DNA from 3 places in the Arthrobacter sp. P1_D12 genome. Region 3 is predicted to be linked to each of the others. Evidence: predicted binding sites of a transcription regulator. Region 3 holds the regulator's gene; each other region holds the start of a gene.
What was found. Region 3 encodes LexA, which represses DNA repair genes until DNA is damaged. Its sites were predicted from a motif close to TCGAACANNTGTTCGA; they were not measured.
Positions count from the first base shown of each region.

Region 1: the regulator LexA is predicted to act here: its motif matches at 5,402-5,417, upstream of AC1DZV_RS11505 (shikimate dehydrogenase).
Region 2: the regulator LexA is predicted to act here: its motif matches at 5,105-5,120, upstream of AC1DZV_RS11655 (LexA family protein).

Region 1 covers NZ_JBFUAR010000013.1:118,822-126,912, forward strand. Annotated here, with positions in the region: gene AC1DZV_RS11480 (alpha-amylase family protein) at 1-637, opposite strand, end outside; gene AC1DZV_RS11485 (TIGR03885 family FMN-dependent LLM class oxidoreductase) at 634-1,632, opposite strand; gene AC1DZV_RS11490 (ATP-dependent DNA ligase) at 1,750-2,835, shown strand; gene AC1DZV_RS11495 (MFS transporter) at 2,961-4,277, opposite strand; gene AC1DZV_RS11500 (IclR family transcriptional regulator) at 4,503-5,345, shown strand; gene AC1DZV_RS11505 (shikimate dehydrogenase) at 5,519-6,400, shown strand; gene AC1DZV_RS11510 (bifunctional sugar phosphate isomerase/epimerase/4-hydroxyphenylpyruvate dioxygenase family protein) at 6,400-8,091, shown strand, end outside.
Region 2 covers NZ_JBFUAR010000014.1:12,195-20,285, reverse strand. Annotated here, with positions in the region: gene AC1DZV_RS11685 (LLM class flavin-dependent oxidoreductase) at 1-765, opposite strand, end outside; gene AC1DZV_RS11680 (hypothetical protein) at 879-1,181, opposite strand; gene AC1DZV_RS11675 (NmrA family NAD(P)-binding protein) at 1,515-2,453, opposite strand; gene AC1DZV_RS11670 (hypothetical protein) at 2,600-2,980, opposite strand; gene AC1DZV_RS11665 (hypothetical protein) at 2,987-3,307, opposite strand; partial or broken gene AC1DZV_RS11660 (Y-family DNA polymerase) at 3,351-4,651, opposite strand; gene AC1DZV_RS11655 (LexA family protein) at 4,660-5,091, opposite strand; gene AC1DZV_RS11650 (SCO1664 family protein) at 5,409-6,176, opposite strand; gene AC1DZV_RS11645 (DUF3090 domain-containing protein) at 6,176-6,730, opposite strand; gene AC1DZV_RS11640 (histidine phosphatase family protein) at 6,755-7,447, opposite strand; gene AC1DZV_RS11635 (cytochrome c oxidase subunit 4) at 7,870-8,091, shown strand, end outside.
Region 3 covers NZ_JBFUAR010000027.1:51,941-60,031, reverse strand. Annotated here, with positions in the region: gene dapF (diaminopimelate epimerase) at 1-224, shown strand, start outside; gene AC1DZV_RS18730 (class I SAM-dependent methyltransferase) at 205-819, opposite strand; gene hflX (GTPase HflX) at 1,372-2,976, shown strand; gene AC1DZV_RS18720 (ATP-dependent DNA helicase) at 2,969-5,125, shown strand; gene lexA (transcriptional repressor LexA) at 5,223-5,972, opposite strand; gene AC1DZV_RS18710 (LysM peptidoglycan-binding domain-containing protein) at 6,723-6,896, shown strand; gene AC1DZV_RS18705 (histidinol-phosphate transaminase) at 6,965-8,083, shown strand.

The sequences.
Region 1 (8,091 bases), on a different contig from region 3:
GCTCCAGGAAGAAGGGCACCGCGTCCAGCCGGAACCCGTCCAGGCCCAGCTGCAGCCAGAATCCCATCGACTTCGCAATCTCGTCCCGCACCTTGGCATTCATCACGTTCAGGTCCGGCTGGTGTTTGGCGAACATGTGCAGATACCACTCACCGGTGGCCTTGTCCTGGGTCCAGATGGACGTTTCCTCGCCGGGAAACACCACCTGGTCCGAGGTGTCCGGCGGCGTGTCCTTCCGCCAGACGTAGTAGTCGCGGTAGGGGTTGTCCACGGACTTGCGCGCCTGGACGAACCACGGGTGCCGGTCGGAGGTGTGGTTGATGACAAAGTCCGCGATCACCCGGATGCCGCGGTCGTTGGCGGTGCGGATGAATTCCACCAGGTCCCCCAGGCTTCCGAGCCGGGGATCCACGCCGTACATGTCGGTGACGTCGTAGCCGTCGTCGCGGTCCGGGGAAGGGTAGAAGGGCATGAGCCAGATGCACGTGATGCCGAGCGCGGCAAGATAGTCCACCCGCTGGATCAGTCCGCCGAAATCTCCGGTGCCGTCGCCGTCGCCGTCGAAGAACGTCTCCGGATCCAGGCAGTAAATCACCGCGTTCTTCCACCAGAGGTCCGAGGTCTCGGCGATTCTCACAGCGCACCGTCCGTTCCGAACGGAGCCGGTCCCGCCGCCGGGCGGAGCTGGGGGAGGACGTGCTCGGCGAAGGCATCGATAAACGGCGTCTGCTCCTGACCGACAAAGTGCAGGTACAGCGCATCGAACCCGAGGTCCAGATAGGACGCCAGCCATTGGGCGTGCCGCCCGGCATCGGCGGAGACGTTGACGGCCGCCCGCACCTGGTCCTCCTGGACACCGGCGCTGACACCGTCGAAATGGGCCGCAGAGGGCAGGTCCCAAGGAATCGGCGGAGCAAAGACGTTGGTGCGCCACTGGTCCTCGGCGATCGCGACGGCCTCTGCCTCTGTCGGCGCCCAGGACAGGTGGACCTGGAGGGCAGCCGGTCCGCGGCCACCGGCGTTCCGGTACGCCGCCAGCGTGTCCTTCAGCTTTCCCGGCGGCTGGTTGACGGTGACGAGTCCGTCGGCCCAGGCCGCTGCCCGGCGCGCTGTTTCCACGCTCACCGCCGGGGCAATGATCGGCGGTTTGATCTCCGGAACGTCCCAGATCCGGGCTTGCTCCACCGTGACGAGGCCGTGGTGCGTGACCACGTCGCCGGCGTGGAGCCGGCGGATGATGTCTACGCATTCCTCCAGCCGGCGCTGACGCGTTTCCTTCGGCGGCCAGGCCTGGCCGGTGATGTGCTCGTTCATATACTCGCCGCTGCCCGGGGCCATCCAGAAGCGGCCGGGAAACATGTCCGCCAGGGTGGCTGAGGCGTGCGCGATGATCGCCGGGTGGTACCGCTGCCCGGGCGCCGTCACCACCCCGAAGCGCAGACCGGTGGTAGCCAGCGCGGCCCCGAGCCAGGACCAGGCGAACCCGGAGTGGCCCTGCCGGGCGGACCACGGCTCAATATGGTCCGAACACATGGCGGCATCGAAGCCTGCCTGCTCGGCCAGTTGAACGTCCTGCAGGAGGCGGCGGGGGCTGATCTGTTCATGCGAGGCGTGGAACCCGATGGTAGCCATCACCCATGTTTACCGCCGGGGCCGGGCCGTGTCGAGGAGCCCCCAGTTGAGGAGCCCCTCGCGAGAAACCACGGCGTGGGGTGGCGGTGCCGGGTCCGCGGCGCAAGAATGGGCGCTATGCACCTGCCGTTGATGCCTCCCATTGCGCCCATGCTGGCCAAAGCACTCCCCGCGCTGCCGTCGCCGGACGCCGGAACGGGCTGGCTCTTTGAGCCGAAATGGGACGGTTTCCGCTCCATCATCTTCCGTGACGGCGACGAGGTGGAGATCGGCAGCCGGAACGGCAAGCCGATGACGCGCTATTTCCCCGAGCTTGTCGAGGCGCTGAAGTCGGAGCTGCCGGAACGCTGCGTGGTGGACGGCGAGATCATCCTGGTGGCGGCCTCCGGGGACCGGCTGGACTTCGACGCGCTCCAGCAGCGCATCCATCCGGCCGCCAGCCGGGTGAAGCTGCTCGCGGAACAGACCCCGGCGCGCTTCGTGGCGTTCGACCTGCTGGCCCTCGGCGACGAGGATCTTACGGGCAAACCCTTCTCCGAGCGCCGCCGGCAGCTGGAGCGCGCACTCGCAGCCAGCGCGGCGCCGGTCCACCTCACAGCCGCGACCTCCGACCGGGACACGGCGCAGCGCTGGTTCCGGCAGTTCGAGGGCGCCGGACTGGACGGGATTGTGGCCAAGACGCTGGAGGGCAGCTACCAGCCGGACAAGCGCGCGATGGTGAAGGTCAAGCACGAACGGACGGCGGACTGCGTGCTCGCCGGATACCGCGTGCACACCTCCGGTCCGGACCGGATCGGCTCGCTGCTCTTGGGGCTCTACGACGACGCCGGGGTGCTGGCGAACGTCGGCGTGGTGGGAGCCTTCCCGATGGCCCGGCGCGCGGAGCTGTTTGCCGAGCTGCAGGAGCTGGTCACCGGTTTTGACGACCACCCCTGGGCCTGGGCCCGGCAGGAGGAGGGGGCGCGAACTCCGCGGAAGGCCGAGGGAAGCCGGTGGAGCGGCGGCAAGGACCTGTCCTTCACCCCGCTGCGGCCCGAGCGCGTGGTGGAAGTGAAGTATGACCATATGGAGGGCGAAAGGTTCCGGCACACAGCCCAGTTCCTGCGCTGGCGTCCGGACCGTGATCCGCGCTCCTGCACCTATGACCAGCTGGAGGAACCGGTGAAGTTCGATCTCGCCGCGGTACTGGGCGCCGCCCGCTAACCGGATAGCCCGCTCACCTGCTCAACGCTTTAACGACGGCGCCCCGCCCCCAAAGGGACGGGCCGCCGTCGTGCGTGCGGAAAAGCTGTGCGGAAGTGCGGATGAAATCCGCTGCCGGTGCGGGGCTACTGCTGGCCGAGCTGTTTGGTGGGGACCCGGAACGTTTCCTTGGCCGTCAGCGCCGCGACCGTGGCGATGAGGCAGATGATTGCGGTGAAGATGGAGATCTGGACCCAGCCGCCGGGCTGGATGCCGCCCATGGCCGCCACGATCGCCGGGGCGAAGCCGGCCATCAGGAAGCCCAGCTGGGTGCCGATTGCGAGGCCGGAGAAGCGGACGTTGGTGCTGAACATCTCGGCGTAGAAGGAGGGCCAGACCGCGTTGGCCGCAGCGTAGCCGAAGGAGAAGAACGCGATTGCCGTAAGGAACATCAGCGCGACGTTGCCGGATTCGAGGCTCAGCAGGAAGACCGGCGTCAGGGATGCGCTGGACAGTGCGCCGTAGATGAAGACGGGCTTCCGGCCGATCTTGTCGGCGAGCATGCCGAAGAGCGGCTGGGTGCCCAGTGCCATGAAGTTGGCGCCGACGACGAGCCAGAGGGTGGTGGTGCCGTCCACGCCGGCGACGTTCTTGGCGTAGCTGATGGCCAGGGTGCCGAAGACGGTGGACACGGCGGCGATGAAGGCGCAGGCGATGACACGCAGGACATCGCGCCAGTGGCTCTTGAGGAGGTCAGCGACGGGGAGCTTGGAGATCTGCTTGGTCTTCTGGGCCTCCTCGAACGCCGGCGGTTCGTGCAGGGTGCGGCGGATGAAGAACGCGACCAGCACAACCACGGCGCTGAGCCAGAACGGGATGCGCCAGCCGATCGTGTACTTGATGTCGTCAGGCAGGGCCAGGACCGGGATGAAGACGAGGGCGGCAAGGATCTGGCCGCCCTGGGTGCCGGTCAGGGTCCAGGAGGTGAAGAAGGAGCGGCGGTTGTCCGGGGCGTGCTCGAGCGTCATGGACGAGGCGCCGGCCTGCTCGCCGGCAGCGGAAAAGCCCTGGCAGAGACGCGCCAGCACCAGCAGGACAGGGGCCCACCAGCCGACCGTCTTGAAGTCCGGCAGGCAGCCGATGGCAAAGGTGGAAGCGCCCATCAGCAACAGCGTGAACATGAGGACTTTCCGGCGCCCTATCCTGTCACCGAAGTGGCCGAGGACAACGGCGCCCACCGGGCGGGCAATGTAGGCAAAGCCGAAGGTGGCGAACGACATGATCGCCGCGTTGGTGTCCGCGTCGGGGAAGAAGACATGCGGGAAGATCAGCGCGGCTGCGGAACCGAAGATGAAGAAGTCGTAATACTCGACGGCGCTGCCCAGGAAGCTGGCAAGGGCCGCCTTCTTCGGCGTCCCTCCTGTGGTTATACCCGGCGTCGTGGACGGGACAGTGTGGCTCATGGTGTTCCTTTGGTGTGACGACGTTGTCGCGGATGGATCAGGAAGGTCTCGGCTGCCGCTTGCTTAAGTGTGGTGCAGCCGGAGGTCCGTGGAAAGACCCGGACTAGTAGCCACATGGTGGAAGCTACTTGTGCGATGTAGCAATCATGACTGTGAGCGCAGTCACTTGTCAACAAAAATAATCACCATCTAGAAATAGCTCTCACTATGTGGGAACATCGATGCATGAGTGTGAATCAAACCACAGAAGTTCCCGCCGCTTCCGGGTATCCGGCGGAAGTCCCTTCGAAGCCTGCAAAGGCCGCCAGGGAGGACTCGCGGACGGACATGGTGGGCAAGGCCTTGGGTCTGCTGGTCCTCCTGGGCGACGAGCCGCGGGGTGCCAGCGCGGCGGAGATCTCCCGCCGCGCGGATCTGCCATTCAGCACCACGTACCGCCTGCTCGGCTCCCTGACGCGGGACGGCTTCGTTGACTACGAGCCGGACGGCCGCCGCTACCACCTGGGGCTGAGGGTCTTCCAGCTTGGCCAGCGCGTCTCCAACCACCACGGCTTCGCGGGTACGGCGCTGCCCATCCTGCGGCGCGTGACCGAGGAAACGGGTGAGGCAACCATCCTCTCCGTGCGGGACGGCATCCACCACCTGACGGTGAACAAGGTGGACGGCCCGCAGACGTTCCGGGTCACGAGCGACCCCGGGCATCTCGGGGCACTTCATACCACCTCAGTGGGCAAGGCACTGGTGGCGTTCGCCGACGACGCCACCCGCGCCCAGCTTGTCGAGGAACTGCCCCTGGAGCCGCTGACGGCGCTCTCCATCACGGACCGCGAGGCTTTCCGGGCCGAAATCGAGCAGGTCCGGCGCCAGGGCTTCGCCACCATGGACGAGGAAAACGAACTCGGCATGCGCGCCGTCGCCGTCCCGGTTTTCAACGCCCAGGGGCACGCCTTCGCCTCGCTGGCCACGGCGGTCCCGGTCTTCCGCCTGAGCATGGAGGCCCTCGTGGCCCTCGTGCCGCTGCTGCAGGCGGCGGCCGCAGAGCTGTCGGCCCGGCTGCCCCAGCGGTGACGGCCGACCAGCCTACGGCCTAAACAAAGCCGCCGGCGTCATAATATGTTCGTCATTCGAACAAAAGTGCAACATGTGAACAAAGTCTGTAATGTAATCCCCATCACCCGGCCCGCCGCGGACGCCGCAAGCGTCGCAGCCCGCCGAGTGTCGTTGTCAAAGGAGCAAACTGGATGAGCAATCGAGCAGAGTCCTTCCTCGTGGGCCTCGTGGGAGACGGCGTCATGCCCTCCCTCACGCCCTACATGCATGAACGCGAGGGCGACGTGCAGGGCCTCCGGTACCTCTACCGCCCCATCGACCTCACCGAACTCGGCCTGCCCGGCCGGGCCGTGGGGGAGTTGCTCTCCGGCGCCCGGAGCCTCGGGTTCAACGGATTGAACATCACGCACCCCTGCAAGCAGCTCGTGCTCGAGTACCTGGATGAGGTCTCCCCCGACGCCCGGCGCCTGGGCGCCGTCAATACCGTGCTGATCCGCGACGGCCGCTTCATTGGCCACAACACCGACTTCTCCGGCTTCGCCGCGGCGCTGGCCTCCGGGCTTCCCGGCGCCACCCTGGATCGCGTGGTGCAGCTCGGAGCCGGCGGCGCCGGCTCCGCCGTCGCCTACGCCCTGCTCACCGCGGGGGTCCGCGAGCTGGACCTCGTGGACACCGACGCGGCCCGGTCCACCGCCCGGGCGGCCGAGCTCGCCGGGTTCTTCCCGGACCGGACCGTCACCGCCCGGACGACGGCGGAGCTCCCGCAGCTCATGCCGCAGGCCGACGGCCTGGTGCACTGCACCCCGGTGGGCATGGCCGCCCATCCGGGGGTTCCGCTGGACATGTCCCTCGTGGAGTCCCGGCACTGGGTGGCCGACATCGTGTACCGGCCGATCGAAACCGAGCTCGTCCGCGAGGCGCGCGCCAAGGGCTGCGAGGTGCTCGACGGCGGCCGGATGGCCGTGGGCCAGGCGGCGGACGCCTTCCGGATCTTCACCGGGCGCCAGGCCGACGCCGACCGCATGCGCTCCCACTTCCTGGAACTTGTGGCCGCGGAAGAGGTGCCCGCCTGATGCGCACCGGGATCGCCACCGTCTGCCTCGCCGGCACCTTGCGGGAAAAAATGCAGGCCTGCGCGGTGGCCGGCTTCGACGGGATCGAGATCTTCGAACAGGACCTCGTGACGTCCCCGCTGAGCCCGGAGGACGTCCGGAAGCTGGCCGCCGACCTCGGCCTGAACCTGGATCTCTACCAGCCGTTCCGGGATTTCGACAGCGTTCCCGAGGACCTGCTCGCCGCCAACCTGCGCCGCGCGGACGCAAAGTTCCGGCTCATGTCCCGCCTGGGCATGGACACCATGCTGCTCTGTTCCAACGTCGGCACCGCCACGATCGACGATGACGATCTCCGGGCGGCACAGCTTTCCCGGCTCGCGGACCTCGCGGGTGACCACGGCGTCAAGGTCGCCTATGAGGCCCTGGCCTGGGGCAAATACGTGAACGACTACGAGCACGCCCACCGGCTGGTTGGGATGGTGGACCACCCCAACCTGGGCACCTGCCTGGACTCTTTCCACATCCTCTCCCGGGACTGGGATACCGCGCCGATCGAAGCCTTCGACCCGGAGAAAATCTTCTTCGTCCAGGTCGCTGATGCCCCCAAGCTGTCCATGGACGTGCTGTCCTGGAGCCGGCACTACCGGGTGTTTCCAGGGGAGGGCCAGTTCGAACTCGCCAAGTTCATGGGCCACGTGGTCCGCGCGGGCTACACGGGACCGGTGTCGCTGGAAGTGTTCAACGACGTCTTCCGCCAGGCCGACGTCGAACGCACCGCCGTCGACGCCATGCGGTCGCTGATCTGGCTCGAAGAGCAGAGCGCCGCCTGGCTCGAGGCAAACCCGGCGAATGCAGCAGGCGGGATGACCAGCGGGGCGGCCGGCCCGGTGTCCGGTGCCCGGCGCCGCTACCCCATGGAGCTGGCCACTCTTCCCCGAGTGGCCGAGCCCGCCGGCTTCAACTTCGCCGAGGTCCGGGCCGGTGACACCGCCGGACTGGAAACCCTGCTGGGCCAGCTGGGGTTTGCGTTCAACGGGCGGCATCGCACGAAGGACGTGCAATTGTGGACCATGGGCCACGCGCGCGTGATCATCAACGAAGAACCGGCAGCCATCGGCACGGCGACCGCTGCCGCCGGTACCGGCCAGCCGGCTCCCGCCGCCCCTGCCATCTCCGCCCTGGGCTTCGACGTCGACTCTCCCGTTATCGCCGCCGCCCGCGCCCAGCAGCTCAAGGCCCCCGCCGTGCCGCGCAAGAGCCAGGCCAACGAGGAAGTCTTCCAGGGCTTCGCCGCGCCGGACTCCACCGAAATCTTCCTCTGCCAGGGCAGCCCGGACGGCACCGCCGCGTGGACCCGGGAATTCGGCGACGGCCTGGACGTCGCCGCGGCGGACCCGGCAGAGCACCCGGGCGCGGTAATCGACCACGTGAACCTCGCGCAGCCGTGGCAGCACTTCGACGAGGCCGTGCTCTTCTACACCAGCGCCCTCGCACTGGAACCGCAGCCCTTCGCCGAGGTGGCCAGCCCCACCGGGCTGGTCAGGTCCCAGGTGATGCTGACGCAGGACCGCGGCGTCCGCCTGGTGCTGAACCTGGCCCCGCTGATCCAGCAGGAAGGGACTGCCGGCACCGGCCACCGTCCCGGCTACCAGGAACACATCGCTTTCGCCGTGGAAGACCTCGTGGCCACGGCCCGGGCCGCACGGGAC
Region 2 (8,091 bases), on a different contig from region 3:
GAAGATGCTGCGGCTGACCGAGACGCGCGGCTCCCGCTCGTGCCCCGCCTCCTTCCAGGCCTGCCGGTAGAGCTCGATCTGCTCGGCCTGCTGGACGTGGAAGGGCTTGCCGCTCTCATCATCCTTGAGCGTGGAGCTCTGCAGGTTCATGCCGAGCTTCGCCGCCCAGATGGCCGTGGCGTTCGAGCCGGAGCCCCACCAGATGCGCTCGCGCAGCCCCCTTGAGTGCGGCTCAACGCGCAGCAGGCCCGGAGGGTTCGGGAACATCGGGCGGGGGTTCGGCGCCGCAAAACCCTTGCCAGTGAGGACCTCGAGCAGACGCTCGGCGTGCCTGCGGCCCATGTCGGCGTCCGACTCGCCCTCGGCGGGGGCGAAGCCGAAGTAACGCCATCCGTCGATGACCTGCTCGGGTGAACCCCTGCTGATGCCCAGCTGCAGCCGGCCGCCCGCGATCAGGTCGGCCGCGCCAGCGTCCTCCGCCATGTAGAGCGGGTTCTCGTAGCGCATGTCGATCACGCCGGTGCCGATCTCGATGCGGCTTGTCCGGGCCCCGATCGCAGCGAGCAGCGGGAACGGGGAGGCGTATTGCTGCGCGAAGTGGTGGACTCGGAAGTAGGCGCCGTCCGCACCCAGCTCCTCGGCCGCGACCGCGAGGTCGATCGCCTGCAACAGCGCGTCCGACGCGGTGCGCGTGCCGGAATCCGGGTGGTCGGTCCAATGGCCGAAGGACAGGAATCCGATGTTCTTCACACCGGAAACGAACATGGTGGCGGCGGTTCTTATTCCCGCGGGCCCTCAGCCTCGCACCCCTCCCGCGGGCCCTCAGCCTCGCACCCCTCCCGCGGCACGCCTGGCGCCCCTTAGGCGGGACCGCGGGCTCAGCCGGCCTCGTAGGGGGTCCGGAAGAGGGTAATTCCCCATTCCGGGTTGTGCAGCACGATTCCAGTCTCCCGCTGTGCAAACTGAAGCGGAGCCTCAAGGTATCGTTTCATCCGCGACTGTTCCTGGTCCCACGGGAAGTTGCACGTGCCCAGGGAACTTCCCAGTGTCCCCGGATCCGGCGTGATCGATTCGGTGGCAATGCTGACCGTGACCGCATACGAGGCACAGGGGATGCGCACGGTCGTCAACGTGCGGCCGCCAACGCTGCCGAACCGTATCGCGTAGTCGCCGGAGCTCATTCCCGGATCACGGGGCACAGAAGCCGGCGTCATGGAACCGGATGTGAAGTACTGGCACTCCAGCGCTCCGTTGGCTACGGCGTTCTCTGCACGCTGTGGCAGGCATTCATCTATACCCTGCCCGGCGGCGGGCGGTTTGGTGACCGTTTGCTCGCCGGCCGGCATGCTTAGTGGGGGAGTAGATGCGCAGGCCGCGGTTAACGCGACAACGGCGAGGCACACTACGGATAGCAGTGTCGGCGTCGTGTGCATTCCATAACGAGCGGGTCCCCCGGGCGCGGCCATGATCCGAACCCTAGGGGTTCGGGGCTTGTCCGTGCAACAACCCCCGGGCTAGGCGACCGGGGCCGGTGAGCTTTGCTGCACGTGCTGGTCCAGGATGTCCCGGGCGGTTGTCCACGTCCGGCTCCCGTACCGGTCGTTGCTGACGTAGTTCAGCGTCGCGTCGCCGCTGAACATGCTGGCGAAGTACTGCATGCCCTGCCACGGCGGGAACGGCTTGTCAGAGGCCGGCATGAGGGCTTTGACTGCCCGGCTCATAGCAGTCAAGGAACCGACGCTGCCCGCGTAGAGGAGCCGGAATTGCGTTCCGGTCAGGTCGGACATGGTGGCGGCCAAGGTCCTTGCCGTGACCTGGTCTCCGGCGATCTGGAGGACGCGGGGAGCCCGCTGGTCGAGGGCGGCGGCGGCGGTGTAGGAGGCAGTGTCATCCTTCGTGGTGAAGTCGAGCACCTGGTCGGCGTCGGACCAGAAGAGCACACGACGCCGGGAGAACAGGATCATGGGTGCCTGCCCGGAGAGCATGTCGGTGAAGGCGCCATTGAGGATGGAAGTGGCCCGGATTTCGGTGGCATCCAGCCGCTGTGCGAAGTCTCGGCGGAACTGCAGGTTCCGGTTGCTTCGGGGGCGGATTCCACGGTAATCGATGGAGTAATCGGAAGGGATGAAACGCGGTACGCCCACCGCGGCCGCCGCCTCCAGCAAGCGCGATTGGGCGTCGAAAATTGCGCTGTCCACGCCGTTGATCGCGGAGACTATGCAGTCAACGTCCGCGCAGGCCCTTCGGAGGCCCGCGGGATCGTCGTAGCCCGCCTGGATCACTTCGACGCCTTGGGTGCGGAGCTGCGCAATGCGCTCCGTGCTGGTTCCTGGCCGTGTCAGGACCCGAACGGTGGCCCCCAGGGCGATCAAATTCTGCAGGATACGCCCGCCGAGATCGCCGGTGGCGCCGGCAAGAAGGACAGTGCCCGGAGTGGGAGTCGTCGGGATCATGGTTCGCACCTCAAGTGTCGGGCGGAAAGGGACAGTGGGCTAAAGACTACCAATGGCAGGGCAGCTGCGATTCCCGGGTGTGGCTCAATACATCCCCGGGCCGGACTGATCAGCGGAACCGTTGGACGTCGGTTCGCTGGCCGGCTCTACTGCCATCGGTGGGATTCCAGCGCGCGAAACAGGGGAGCGCGACCGCTTTTCAGATGGTCAACGGGGCGGGACCCGCCGAGTTCCCGGCAGGGTGTAACCATCCAGGCCGTGAAGTAGTTGTGCGGAACCTTCAGTTCTATGGCGCGCTGGAATAGTCCGACGACGGTCGGGTGGAGGTGGCCGCCGGCGACGAATTGGAATCCCGGGCAGAACGTGCCGTCGTCGATGAAGACGCGGACAAGCTGCTGCATTACAGGGTCGGGGTCGTCCATCAGTTCGGCGAGGCGGCGGCGGACCTGTTCCAGGGCGGGCAGCGTGAATTCTTCCCTGATCCCCGCCCAGGTCTGGTCATTGATCGGCTGACGGTTCAGTGTCACCGTTGCCTAGCCGCCGTCGCTGATGTCGTCCAGGAGCCACTGGACGGAGCGCGGATTCCGGCGCAGCGTGAAGGTGCGCAGCGCTGAATTCGACCCCAGCCGGGCCTCGACACGCCAGTATTCGATACCGGCCGGGTTGGCGCAGCCAGCGGCGGCCGTGCATCGGGTGCCCCGCCCGGCGTCACCGCCGATCCAGTGCCGGGATTCGGTGGCCGGATCGACAAGCCAGATCCGTCCGTCGTGCCGGATGGCAAGGGGCTTGCCTGCCGGGTCGAGCCGGACTTGAAGGTCAAGGGTCCGTGTGGGGTTTTCGGTGCTGAGGGTCATGGGGTGGTCTTTCGTGGTGCGGTGCTGCGGGCGCGTGTTGGCGTTAGGCGGCTTTGACTAGGGGGAGTTCGTCCCAATGAGTGGTGTAGCGGGGGGAGAGCATGTCCCGTTTCATGGTCCAGTCCGGCCCGCCCCGTATGCCGGCGTGGCCGAGGCCGATGGAGCCGCGCCCGTATCGGCGGGTCACATCTTCCAGGAGGGTTCCGATGTGGCGTTCCTCGTGCGGGTTCTGGAACAGGGCCAGCGGTGCCTGGTTGCCGGTGGGCCGCAGGTCGGTGACCATGATGCCGGCCCGGGCGTATTTGATGCCTTCCTGGATGTGGGGCAAGAGGGCGTGGGCGGCCCGGGTGAGTAGGACGGGATCGGCGGTGGGCATCGGCAGCGGCACGCACACCGAGGGGTAGGAGGTGTCGTTCGGGTTGAAGTGCGAGGTGCCGGCGAAGGCGGTGAGGACCTTGGCCTGGAGGCTGTGTTTGGCCAGCCGTGCTGAAGCCTGCTGGCCGTAGACGGACAGGACCTGCCGCATGCCGGCGGCGGTGGTGATGGGGGTGGCGAAGGAGCGCGAGAAGATGAGCTGGTCCCGGCCGATCCGTTCTTCTTCCATCGGGATGCACGGGGTGCCCTGCAGTTCCAGGACGGTGCGCATCATGACCACGGAGAAGCGGTCCCGGATCATCACCGGGTCGGCCCGGGCCAGGTCAAGGATGGACTGGAGCCCTAAGGCGTTGAGGCGTTTGGTCAGCCGCGTCGCGACGCCCCAGATTTCGATCACGGACACAGCCGGCCCATCAGCGCTTCCCGGGCGGCGGCCGGCACGGAGTCCCAGTGGCAGACCCCGTCGAAGGCCGGGTTGTGCTTGGCCCATTTGTTGGCCAGTTTCGCGAGTGTCTTGGTCCCGGCGATCCCGACGCAGACCGGAACCCCGACGTTGCGCCGCACGGCTGCCTTCATGGTCTGGCCCAGGATCAGCAGGTCCTCCGGCGCGCCTTTGACGCCCAGGAAGGCCTCGTCGATGCTGTAAACCTCCAACCAAGCGCTGTAGCGGCCCAGCAGTTCCATCACCCGGGCGCTGATGTCCCCGTAAAGCTCGTAGTTGCTCGAGAGGGCAACAAGTCCCCACTCCTTGGCCCGCGGGGCGAGTTTGAACCATGGGTCACCGAGGCCGATCCCGAGAGCCTTGGCTTCCGGGGACCGGGTGACGGCGCACCCGTCGTTGTTGGACAGGACGACGACGGGCCGGCCTTCGAGGGACGGGTCGAATGCCCGCTCGGCCGAGGCGTAGAAGCAGTTCACATCCACGTGCGCGATCTGCGGCATCCGCCGCATCGGGGAGGGCTTAGACATGGTGTGCCTCAAACATGGTGCAGGCAGCGGGTCGCGACGCCCCAAATGACCAGATCCGACATGGACGGAACCCGGATGTCCGGGTAGGACGGATTCTCCGCCTGCAGCACGACGCCGGCGGCCGTGATTCGCAGCCGCTTGATGGTCAATTCTCCGTCCAGGACGGCTATGACTACGGACCCGTCCTTGGGTTCCAGGGCCCGGTTGACGATCAGTTCATCCCCGTCGCTGATGCCGGCGCGTTCCATCGAGTCTCCGGAGACCCGCACGACGTACGTGCTGGTGATGTCCTTGATCAGATGCTCGTTCAGGTCAATCCGCCCATCAAAGTAGTCCTGGGCCGGCGAGGGGTACCCGGCCGCGACGGGGACCGGAGAGATCAGCACCGACAGCAACGACATGCCCGCATCTATCACGCGGGGACCGACAACAACGCCCACAACACAACCCTATTCGAATATATGTTCGATATAATCAGTGTAGCCGGACGTGCCGACAAAAGTTGGACTCTGCCCATATCCCTCGGCTGCGTAAGCAGCGCGGTTTCTCCTCGACATCGCAACAACTGACTGAAGGGGTGCTGCTTATGGGACACTCGCCGCGTCGTTTGCGGAAGATGGGGCCCGCGGGCTTGGTTGAGCGTAGGCGCTGCTATCGGCGTTTGGGCAGCGAGTTCTTGGTGACAGTTGCTCCGTCGCTACCTTAAGATCCATGCCGTCGTGTGACACAGCCTGCGAAGCCCGTAGCCGCAATTCCCCTAGAACAGCGGCCAGGGCACCGCCGACATCTCACCGCTCGGAGCCGGAAACCGCCCTGCCAAGCGCAACCGTGCGCAGCGCGCGGCGAGCGATGCGATTTCATCGGCGCTGAGCAAGTCCGCCAGGTTCCGGCCCAGCCCACCGTGCAGTCCTTCGCTGACACGATCGATGCCGTCGCGTTCCTCGGCGGTCAGCGCGTCTCCCAGCCATCCCCACAGCACCGTGCGCAGCTTGTGGTCACGGTGAAAGGTGAGCCCATGGTCCACGCCGTGCCGGTGTCCGTCCGTCATGGCAAGAATGTGGTCGCCTTTGCGGTCGGCGTTGTTGACGACCATGTCGAACACCGCCATGCGTCTGAGCGCTGGCGAGTCTTCGTGAACGAGGGCGACCATCCGTCCGTTCTCATCCCGTCCCTCGAGAACATGTTTCCAGCCCGTCTCCGGCACCTGGTCCGTCGCGACCAGGTTCACGGCGCATTGGGCGGGGTCTTCCTCCTGCCAGAGCTGCACCATTCCTTCGCCCAAAGGACCATCGCGCAGCCAGGTGTGCGGCACCACGTCCCAGCCTAAGACTTGCGAGACCAGGTAGGCGGCCACCTCCCGGTGAGCCAGGGTGCCGTGGGGAAAATCCCACAGCGGACTTTCGCCTGCTATCGGCTTATAGACGACCACCACGTCGCCGATGCTGCCCAGAAATGTAGCGTTTGAAGCCGTCGTGATGCGGCCGGTGAGCGTCAGCTCGGCGGTCACTAGGTCCGGCGCTGGCATCAGACCTCGGGAAGGGCGCAGATGTGCCCGTCGGCGTCTATGGGGTAACCGCAGAGCGGGCACGTCGGACGCCCGGCGCCCACGATCTCACGGGTGCGCTTGGCGAATGCGCGGGCGGTGCCGACCGGCATTCGCACCAGCAGCATTTCGGACTCGTTAGCGCCGCCCTCATCAAGCGGTTCGTCGTTGTCATCAGCATCGACATCGGCGATGGGGTAGGCCTCTATTACGACCTGGGCCGTGGTTGGGTCCCAACCTAAGCTCATGGCGCCGGTGCGAAACTGCTCCTGGACGGCCTCGAGCTGGTCATTGTCGACAAGTTCAATGGGAGTGCTCGTGGGAACGCTGAAGGGGTTGCCCTCGACTGTGATGAGCTGGTCGAGAATTTCGTCGATCTTCTCCGCGAGCAGAGCCGACTGCTGCTTCTCCAGGGCAATACTCACGATCTGCGTCCCTGCGCGCACCTGCAGGTAGAACGTGCGCGCCCCTGGAAGGCCAATGGTGCCGACGACGATTCGATCAGGCCAGGCAAACTCGTGAACACGTGTAGGCATGTCAGTATTTTAGGCACATGAGGTTCATGGCGCCTTTTGTCCTGCACCGCCGCCCACCGGCGCATCGCCAGAGTGGATGCCGTTCGACAGCCACGACAGGTCACCCGCGTCGGTGTTGGTCGCGTAGACGCTCGGCCGACTAGCGCCGTAGCGCACGATCGATACGGAGGCGGGGCCCACGTTAATACGCTGGAACAGGTCAAGGTGCATGCCGAGCGCGTCGGCGAGGATTGACTTGATGATGTCACCGTGACTCACCGCCACCCACACGGCCCCTGGCCCGTACTCGGCTTCGAAGGCTGCATCGTGGCGTCGAATCGCTGCCACTGACCGAGCCTGCGTCGCGGCCATGGATTCACCGCCGGGAAAGACGACGGCGGACGGTTGCGACTGCACAACCGGCCACAAATCCTCGGTCGCGAGATCACTGAGCGTGCGGCCCTGCCACTGGCCGTAATCGCACTCGGTGAGATCGAGATCGACCGGTGCGTACGGCGTGCCAGCCTGGCGATCGAGGATGAGCTGGGCGGTCTGCTGACAACGCTCAAGAGGGCTCGACACCACCCCGACTACGGGCACGGCCGCGAGCCGGTCTCCGGTCAGAGCCGCCTGGTCGCGCCCGATCTGGTCCAGGCTGACGCCGACGGCCCGACCGGCCAGCAGTCCAGTGGCATTGGCTGTGGTGCGGCCGTGCCGCACGAGAATAACTGTCGCCATCCACCCAGCCTAACCACCCGGTCGACGGCGGTGTGAACCGTACCGGGTCGCGCCTCGAACAGGCAGATAAAGCACTGGCGGAACCCTTCAGGCGCGCCGACGCGCTCAAAGCCGCCCACACGGACTCGGCACGCATTTGACCAGCTCATGGCCGACGCAGCAAAACCGGAAGAACGGCACAGCCAGAACCCCCGGCCGAAGTCGACCCCCGCATGGAGGACGTCCTGTGAGTTGCTGGTCCACATTGGAGCCCGCCGCAGGATTGACGCCCGCCGCAACTATTCTGGCGAAGCGTGACTTTAGCCCCTTTCCGCGCCCGGCCTGGGCGCTGAAGAATGCACTCAGGGGCGCCTCCACCGTTGCCGCCCCCGGTTGCGTCACCGGTGGTTTCCGGTGCGCCCGTCAGTTCAGAACGAGGACAGATGAGAATCGAATCTCGAATCTTCGGGGGCTTGGCACTGTTCTTCGTGCCCGTCGGTGTGGTCTACGGGTGGGTTACGGGGTGGACGGAGCCGGTGGGCTTTCTGGCCCTGTGGCTCGTTGGCGGGCTGACCGGCATGATTGGCGCCTACCTCGGTTTCACCGGCAGGCGCATCGGCATGCGCCCGGAAGACCGTAACGACGCCGAGATCCACGAAGGCGCC
Region 3 (8,091 bases):
GGGTCCACGAGCGCGGAGTGGGGGAGACCCAGTCATGCGGCACGGGCGCCTGCGCCGCCGCCGTCGCGATTCGCCATTGGGCCGGGCAGGGCGCGCCGGACGCGTGGAACGTCCACGTCCCCGGCGGCGTCGTCGGCGTGAAATTCTTCCTGGGCCCGGAGGGGCACGAACACGTCGAACTCAGCGGCCCGGCCGTGATCGTGGCTAGCGGGACGCTTTCCTGATTCGAAGGATCCGGAACGACTTCGACGTGCTCTCCCGGGTCACGCTGAAGCTGGCGTCGAGCTCCGCCGAGAGCCAGCGCTGCAGCGAGTCGGAGCCGAGGTTCTTCTGGACCACGAGCCAGGCCGATCCGCCCGGCGCCAGCCTGGGAATCCACAGGCGCAGGAGGGCATGAAGTTCATCCTTGCCGATCCTGATCGGGGGGTTGGACCAGATGGTGTCAAAGCGCAGGTCGGGGTCCACGGCGCCCGGCGTGCTGGCGGATACGTTGTGCAGCCCCAGCAGCCCGGCGTTTTCATTGGTCAGGGTCACGCAGCGTTCGTTCACGTCCACCGCGTAGACCTGGGCGTGCGGTGCCCGCAGGGCCATGGTCAGGGCGATCGGTCCCCAGCCGCAACCGATATCCAGAAGGTTGCCCTGCGGCGACGGCGCCGGGACGTCGGCCAGCAGTACGGCCGTTCCCTTGTCGATCCCGTCCGGGCTGAAGATCCCCGAGGACGTCTGCAGCCGGCGCGTCTCACCGGCAAGATCCACGGTGAGCGGCTTGCGGGTAAATGGCCCGGCCGGCTGGGCGCTGAAATAGTGTGCAGACTCCATAATGGGCCAGATTAGTTCGCGGCCAGCCCGTATGGGAAACCGGGTGGCAGCGCCGGCGTCTGCTACGCTACAAAACATGATCCTGATCTCCAAGTAGCCGGCACGGGTCCCGTCCCGTCCTTGTCAGGGACGCCGGGGACCCCGAAGCGACGCAGGTAAACGCCTTCCGCTGAGTGCGCCATCGCAGGGGTGAGTTTTCTCACCCGCGGGCGCCCGCACCACTTGGAATCCAGCCATTTCCCAGGCACGGAGTTTTGCTAGCACTGTGCTGGCGCTGTACTCCCGGGCCCGGCGTGGCGGAGGCACCCACCTCACCGTGTTTTGCACCGGCACGGCACCGCCCAGACAGCCAGTGTCCCCGTAGCCAGGCGCCTTAGCCGCCTCTACCGTCACCCAGCCACCGCTCTGCACAGAGCCAGCCCCGCCCCGGCGCCGTTGCCGCGGGCATTCCAGGAGGCCCCCATGACCACCCGCCGTCAGCCCAGCGCGAATACCGCCCCACAGAGCAACAATCGGCACTATTCTGAAAGAGCCGAACCTTTAAAGGAGACCATGACCAGCCACCCCAACACCGGACCCGATTCAGCAGCCCAGGACATGAGCCCTGAAGAGATTCAAGCTGTAATCGACCGGATCCTTTCCAAGGACACCCCCGCCCCAGGCCGCGGCGGCGGCGCCGGCACCAGCCATGGCACCGCCGCCGGTGCTGGTACCAGCAGCCCGACGTCGGTGCTCGGCAAGGCGCAGGCCATCTCCCGCCTGGACGAGGTGTACACCAACTTCGACGGCGACCAGCAGGACCTTGAGGAACGGCACGCACTGCGCCGCAAGGCCGGCCTGTCCACCGAGCTCGAAGACGTCACCGAGGTCGAATACCGGCAGTTGCGCCTTGAGCGCGTCGTCCTGGCCGGCCTCTGGACCGAGGGCACCCTCGCGGACGCCGAGAACTCCCTGCGCGAACTTGCCGCCCTCGCTGAGACGGCCGGCTCCGAGGTCCTCGACGGGCTCGTCCAGCGGCGCGCCAAGCCCGATCCCGGGACTTTCCTCGGCTCCGGCAAGGCACAGGAGCTGAAAGCCATCGTGATGTCCACCGGCGCCGACACCGTCGTCGTCGACGCCGAACTGGCCCCCTCCCAGCGGCGCGGGCTCGAGGACATCGTCAAGGTCAAGGTCATTGACCGTACAGCGCTGATCCTGGACATCTTCGCCCAGCACGCCAAGAGCCGTGAAGGCAAGGCCCAGGTGGAGCTCGCCCAGCTCGAATACCTGCTCCCGCGCCTGCGCGGCTGGGGCGAATCGATGTCCCGCCAGGCCGGTGGCCAGGTGGGCGGCGCCGGTGCCGGCATGGGCTCGCGTGGTCCCGGTGAAACCAAGATCGAACTGGACCGCCGTCGGATCCGCACCCGGATGGCCAAGCTGCGGCGCGAAATCGCCGCCATGAAGCCTGCCCGGGAAACGAAGCGCGCCAACCGCCGTCGTAATGCCGTGCCCTCTGTCGCGATCGCCGGCTACACCAACGCCGGGAAGTCCTCGCTGCTGAACCGGCTGACCGACGCGGGGGTGCTGGTGGAAAACGCCCTGTTCGCCACCCTGGACCCCACCGTCCGCAAGGCCGAAACCGCTGACGGGCTGGGATACACCCTGGCCGACACCGTGGGCTTTGTCCGTTCCCTGCCCACCCAGCTCGTGGAGGCATTCCGCTCCACGCTGGAAGAGGTCGCCGACTCTGACCTGATCCTGCATGTCGTGGACGTCTCGCACCCGGATCCGGAGGGCCAGATCGCCGCTGTCCGGACGGTCTTCAGCGAAGTCGACGCGCGCAAGGTTCCGGAAATCATTGTCCTGAACAAGGCCGACGCCGCTGACCCGTTCGTGGTCGAACGGCTCAAGCAGCGCGAGCCACGCCACGTGGTGGTCTCGGCCCGCACCGGCGAAGGCATTCCGGAACTGCTCAAGGCCATCAGCGACGGCATTCCGCGGCCCAGCGTGAAGCTTGAACTGCTCATCCCGTACAACCGCGGGGATCTGATCAGCAAGCTCCACGAGAGCGACGCCGAGATCCTCAGCCTCGACCACGAGGAAACCGGGACCCGTGCCGTGGTGATGGTGCGTGAAGGACTCGCCGCCGAACTGGATCCCTTCATTAGCAATGACTGAGGCTGCGGTGACCAGGACCGACGCCGATCCAGCCGACGCCGAACCAGCCGACGCCGAACCAGCTGATGCTGGGCCGGCCGAAACTGACACCGGCGCCGGCGCCGGTTCAGGTGCCGGCGCGGCCGGCGAGGAGTTTGTTGTTAAGCTGCTCGACCGTGCCGTGTCCGGCATGGGCGGGCAGAGCCGCGATGGCCAGCACGAAATGGCCCGGCAGGTGGCGCGCGCGATAGACAGCGGCGATCACCTGCTGGTCCAGGCCGGCACCGGCACCGGCAAGTCGCTGGCCTACCTGATTCCGCTGATCGCGCATTCGCTGACCAGCAACAAACCCACCCTGGTCTCCACCGCCACCCTGGCGCTGCAGACGCAGATTGTGGGCCGGGACCTGCCCAGGCTGCTCAAGACCATCACGCCCGCCCTGGAGCGGCCCGTCAAGGTCGCCCTGGTCAAGGGCCGTTCCAACTACGTCTGCCGGCACAAACTCGAGGGCGGCTTCCCGTCCGAAGAACCTTCCGAGGGACAGCTGTTTTCCCTGGGCGAGGACACCAGCGTGCCGCATTTCGCCGCCGCACTTGGCGGGCCGTCCTCCCAGCTGGGCAAGGAAGTCGTCCGCCTGCGCGAATGGGCCGAGGAGACCACCACGGGGGACCGCGACGAGCTCATGCCAGGCGTCACGGACCGGGCCTGGCGCCAGGTCTCGGTCACCTCCATGGAGTGCCTCGGCGCGCAGAAATGCCCGCTCGCGGCCGAATGCTTCAGCGAACTGGCACGGCAGAACGCCGCCGATGCCGACGTCGTGGTCACCAACCACGCCATGCTCGCCGTCAGTGCCTTCGAAGGCCTGGCGGTGCTGCCCGAGTACGACGTCGTCGTGGTGGATGAAGCACACGAACTTCAGGACCGCGTCACGGGCGCGGTCTCGGGCCAGCTCTCCGTGGCGATGGTGCACGCCGCCGCGTCCGGGGCCCGGAAGCACACGGGCATCACCGTGGATGCACTGAACAATGCCGCTGCCCACCTGGAGCTCGCCATCGACGGCGTCCCCAGCGGGCTGATGCCCAACGGCCTGAACAGCGGGCAGCTGGACTGCATCGACCAGCTGCGCGACGCATGCCGCGCCGCCCTGTCCGATTCCAAGGGGGACAGCTCCGTGTCGGCGGACGGCGGACGGCAGCTGGCCCGCTCGCGCCTCATGGTCATCCTGGAGCTCTGTGAACGCCTCCTGGCCGCGCGCGAAAACCGCGAAGTCGTGTGGTTCTCCCGCAACAGCAGCTTCGATCCGGCGCAGGGCTACTCGCAGCCGGACGAGAGCGCGCCGGCGTTGATCAATGTTGCCCCGCTGAGCGTCGCAGGGCGGTTGCGCGAGGGCCTGTTCGCAGACCACACCGTCATCCTGACCTCGGCCACACTGGCCATCGGCGCCGCCTTCGAACCCGCCGCCGGCGGCCTGGGCCTGGTTGGCAACGGCGCACCGAGCTGGACCGGCGTCGACGTCGGCTCCCCGTTCGACTACCCGAAGCAGGGCATTCTCTACGTCGCCCGGCACCTGCCCAAACCCGGCCGCGGAACGTCCCCCGAGGCCCTGGACGAACTCGAGAAGCTGATCCGCGCCTCCGGCGGAGGCGCCCTGTGCCTGTTCTCCTCGCGGCGCGCCGCAGAGGAAGCAGCCGAGTCCATGCGGCCCCGGCTGGGCCTCAGCATCCTGTGCCAGGGGGAGTCGACCATGACGGCGCTCGTGCGGCAGTTTGCCGACGAACCTGACACGTGTTTGTTCGGCACCATGTCCCTCTGGCAGGGCGTCGACGTCCCTGGCGTGTCCTGCCGGCTGGTGGTCATCGACCGGATTCCCTTCCCGCGGCCGGACGACCCGCTGATGACGGCACGTTCGCGGGCCGTGGCCCAGGCCGGCGGCAATGGCTTCATGGCCGTCTCGGCCACGCACGCCGCCATCCGCCTCGCGCAGGGCGCCGGACGGCTGATCCGCTCGACCTCGGATAAGGGCGTGGTGGCAGTGCTGGATTCGCGGCTCTCTACGGAGCGTTACGGCGGCTTCCTGCGCGCCGCGCTGCCGCCGTTCTGGCCCACCACCGATTCATCGATAGCCATGGCAGCCCTGAAGCGCCTGGCGAAAGACTCCGCAAAAGCCTAAGTCCCAAACCGGGGCCGCCACCCTGCGCCGGAAATCCGCCGCGGGGTGGCCGCTCCGAACTGGCGGCATGGCCCGGGACGGCTAAGGGGAGCGCAGTTTAGAGTGAGCGCAGTACCGAGACGACCTTGCCCATGATGACGGCGTGGTCGCCCAGGATGGGCTCGTACTGGGTGTTTTGCGGCAACAGCCACGTGTGGCCGTCCCGCTGGCGGAAGGTCTTGACCGTGGCTTCGTCGTCCAGCAGGGCGGCAACGATGTCGCCGTTCACGGCATCGCCCTGGCGGCGGACAACCACCCAATCGCCGTCGCAGATGGCGGCGTCGATCATCGAGTCGCCGGCCACTTTGAGCATGAAGAGTTCGCCATGGCCCACGAGCTGGCGGGGCAGCGGCATGACGTCCTCCACCACCTGGTCCGCGAGGATCGGCCCGCCGGCGGCGATGCGTCCGACGAACGGCACCATTGCCGTGTCGGTGGCGCTGGCCAGCTCAGTCACTGACAGGCCGCCGACGGCCCGCAGGCCGCTTGACTTCTCGACACCGGAAATCGGTGTGGTCCCCTCGTCCAGGGTCAGCGGCATGAGCACTTCCATGGCCCGCGGGCGCTTCGGATCACGCCGCAGGTAGCCGAGCTTTTCGAGCTGGGAGAGCTGGTGGGTCACGCTCGAGAGGCTGGCGAGACCGACGGTGTCGCCGATTTCGCGCATGGACGGCGGATAGCCCTTGTCCGTGACGGACCGCTGGATGGTCTCCAGGATTTTCTTTTGCCGGACGGTGAGGCTCTTGGGGGCCCGGGCGGGCTGCGGGCTCCGTGGGGTGGCCCTGCCGCCGGTGGCTTGTGCTGCCATGTTCGCCAACGCCTTTCCGTTCCGCCCGGCTGCCGTGGCTGCTGTCACCGGGAACTTCCGGCCTGAAATGTCAGACCCTGCTGATCAACTACGAATGAATTCCCACGGGTAGTTCGAAAGTGGGAGTTCGAAAGTGGTTGTCCTGTCCCTCAAAAATAGGCCAGCCGCAGACCTTTTTCAAACATTTGTTCTAGCGAGTCTCGACATCGTTCGTTAGTAAGTGCTAAAACAGAACTAGCAAGATTCGAATATGTGTTCGATTCCGACGAACTGGGTTCGCAAGCGATGTTCGGTTCTATGTTCGAAGGTTCGGCCGGTTGGCGGCGAGTACGTGAGTACGCCGGGCGGCAACTTATGGTCCAGGAGGGCTCAGTTCATGTCAGTTTCAAGCGCGTTTGACGGCACTAACATTCAGGACGTCACGACCCGCCACCGCGGTGTTGGTCCAGGTGGCGCAGCGGCTCGCCGCAACATCGGACACGGCAGCCTCGGACACGGCAGTCGCGACCAAGGCGGCATGGGCCAGGGTGGTTCCCTTCACGGCAACGTGTACCCGCTCAACGCCAGGCGCCGCAAGGAGCCGCCGCGGTTTCCGGCGGCCGGACCAAGCAGCCGCCGCTGCGGCTCACCCGGCGCGGACGCTTCGTCTTCTTCGGTGTCCCGCTGATCCTGCTGGCGGCGTTCATCCTGTCGTTCAGCGGATTCCTCAACGCTCCCGCGAAAGCGGCAGATTCCGCAGACCAGCTCTCGGTGACGCCGACCGTATCCGTCACAGTCCAACCGGGGGAGTCCCTCTGGGCCATTGCCGGGTCGGTGGCTCCGGAGCGCGATCCCCGCGACGTCGTGGCCGACATCGTGGAGCTGAACAATCTGGACGCCGCGCGTGTGATGCCGGGCCAGCAACTGTTCGTCCCGTCCAAGTAACCACCCCCGGGTGCCGTCGCGGGCGTCACAGTTTCAGCGCCCGTCCCGCTACCACTTAAACTGGTCACGTGACTGACCAGCTTGAGCGCCTCAACCGACTGCCCCTCCGAACCAATCTGCGTGGCCTGCGTCCGTATGGCGCGCCGCAGCTGGACGTCCCCATCCTGCTCAACGTCAACGAGAACACCCATGGGGTCCCGGCCGATGTCCGCGCAGCGATCACCGAGGCCGTGAGTGCCGCCGCTGCCGGGCTGAACCGCTATCCGGACCGTGAATTCACCGAATTGCGCGAAGCCCTCGCCGAATACCTTGGCCACGGGCTGGACGCGGAGAACATCTGGGCCGCGAATGGTTCCAACGAAGTCCTTCAGCAGATCCTCCAGGCCTTCGGCGGCCCCGGCCGGACGGCCCTCGGGTTCCCTCCCACGTATTCGATGTACCCGCTGCTGGCCTCCGGCACGGATACGGAATACGTCGTCGGGGCCCGCGCGTCAGACTATGGGCTCAGCGCGGACTCGGCGGCACAGCAAGTCCGCGAGCTTCAGCCCAACGTTGTCTTCCTCTGTTCCCCGAACAACCCGACCGGCACGGGGCTGGGCCTCGATGTGGTCGAGGCCGTCTATGACGCCGGCGAGGCCAGCCAGACCATCGTGATCGTCGACGAGGCCTACCACGAGTTCGCCCACGACGGCACGCCCAGTGCCCTCACCCTGCTCCCTGGCCGGGAGCGGCTCATCGTCTCGCGCACCATGAGCAAGGCCTTCGCCCTCGCGGGTGCGCGGCTCGGCTACATGGCCGCGGCACCGGAGGTCGCTGACGCCCTGCGCCTGGTCCGTCTCCCGTACCACCTTTCCGCCATCACCCAGGCTGCGGCCCTGGCTGCCCTGCACCACCGGGAGGCGCTCATGGCGGACGTCGAGGACATCAAGCGCCAGCGCGACCGGATCGTGTCGGAACTGACGCGGTTGGGCTTGACCCCGGCCGCGTCCGATTCCAACTACGTGTTCTTTGGCGGCCTCGAGAACCCCCATGAGGTTTGGCAGCAGATGCTGGACGCCGGTGTCCTCATCCGCGACGTCGGTATTCCGGGGCACCTGCGCGTCACCGCGGGCACTGAGACAGAAACCACAGCCTTCCTGGAGGCACTTGAACTTATCCTGGCCGGCTCCGCAAAGCCGCAGGCCTAGACTTGGTG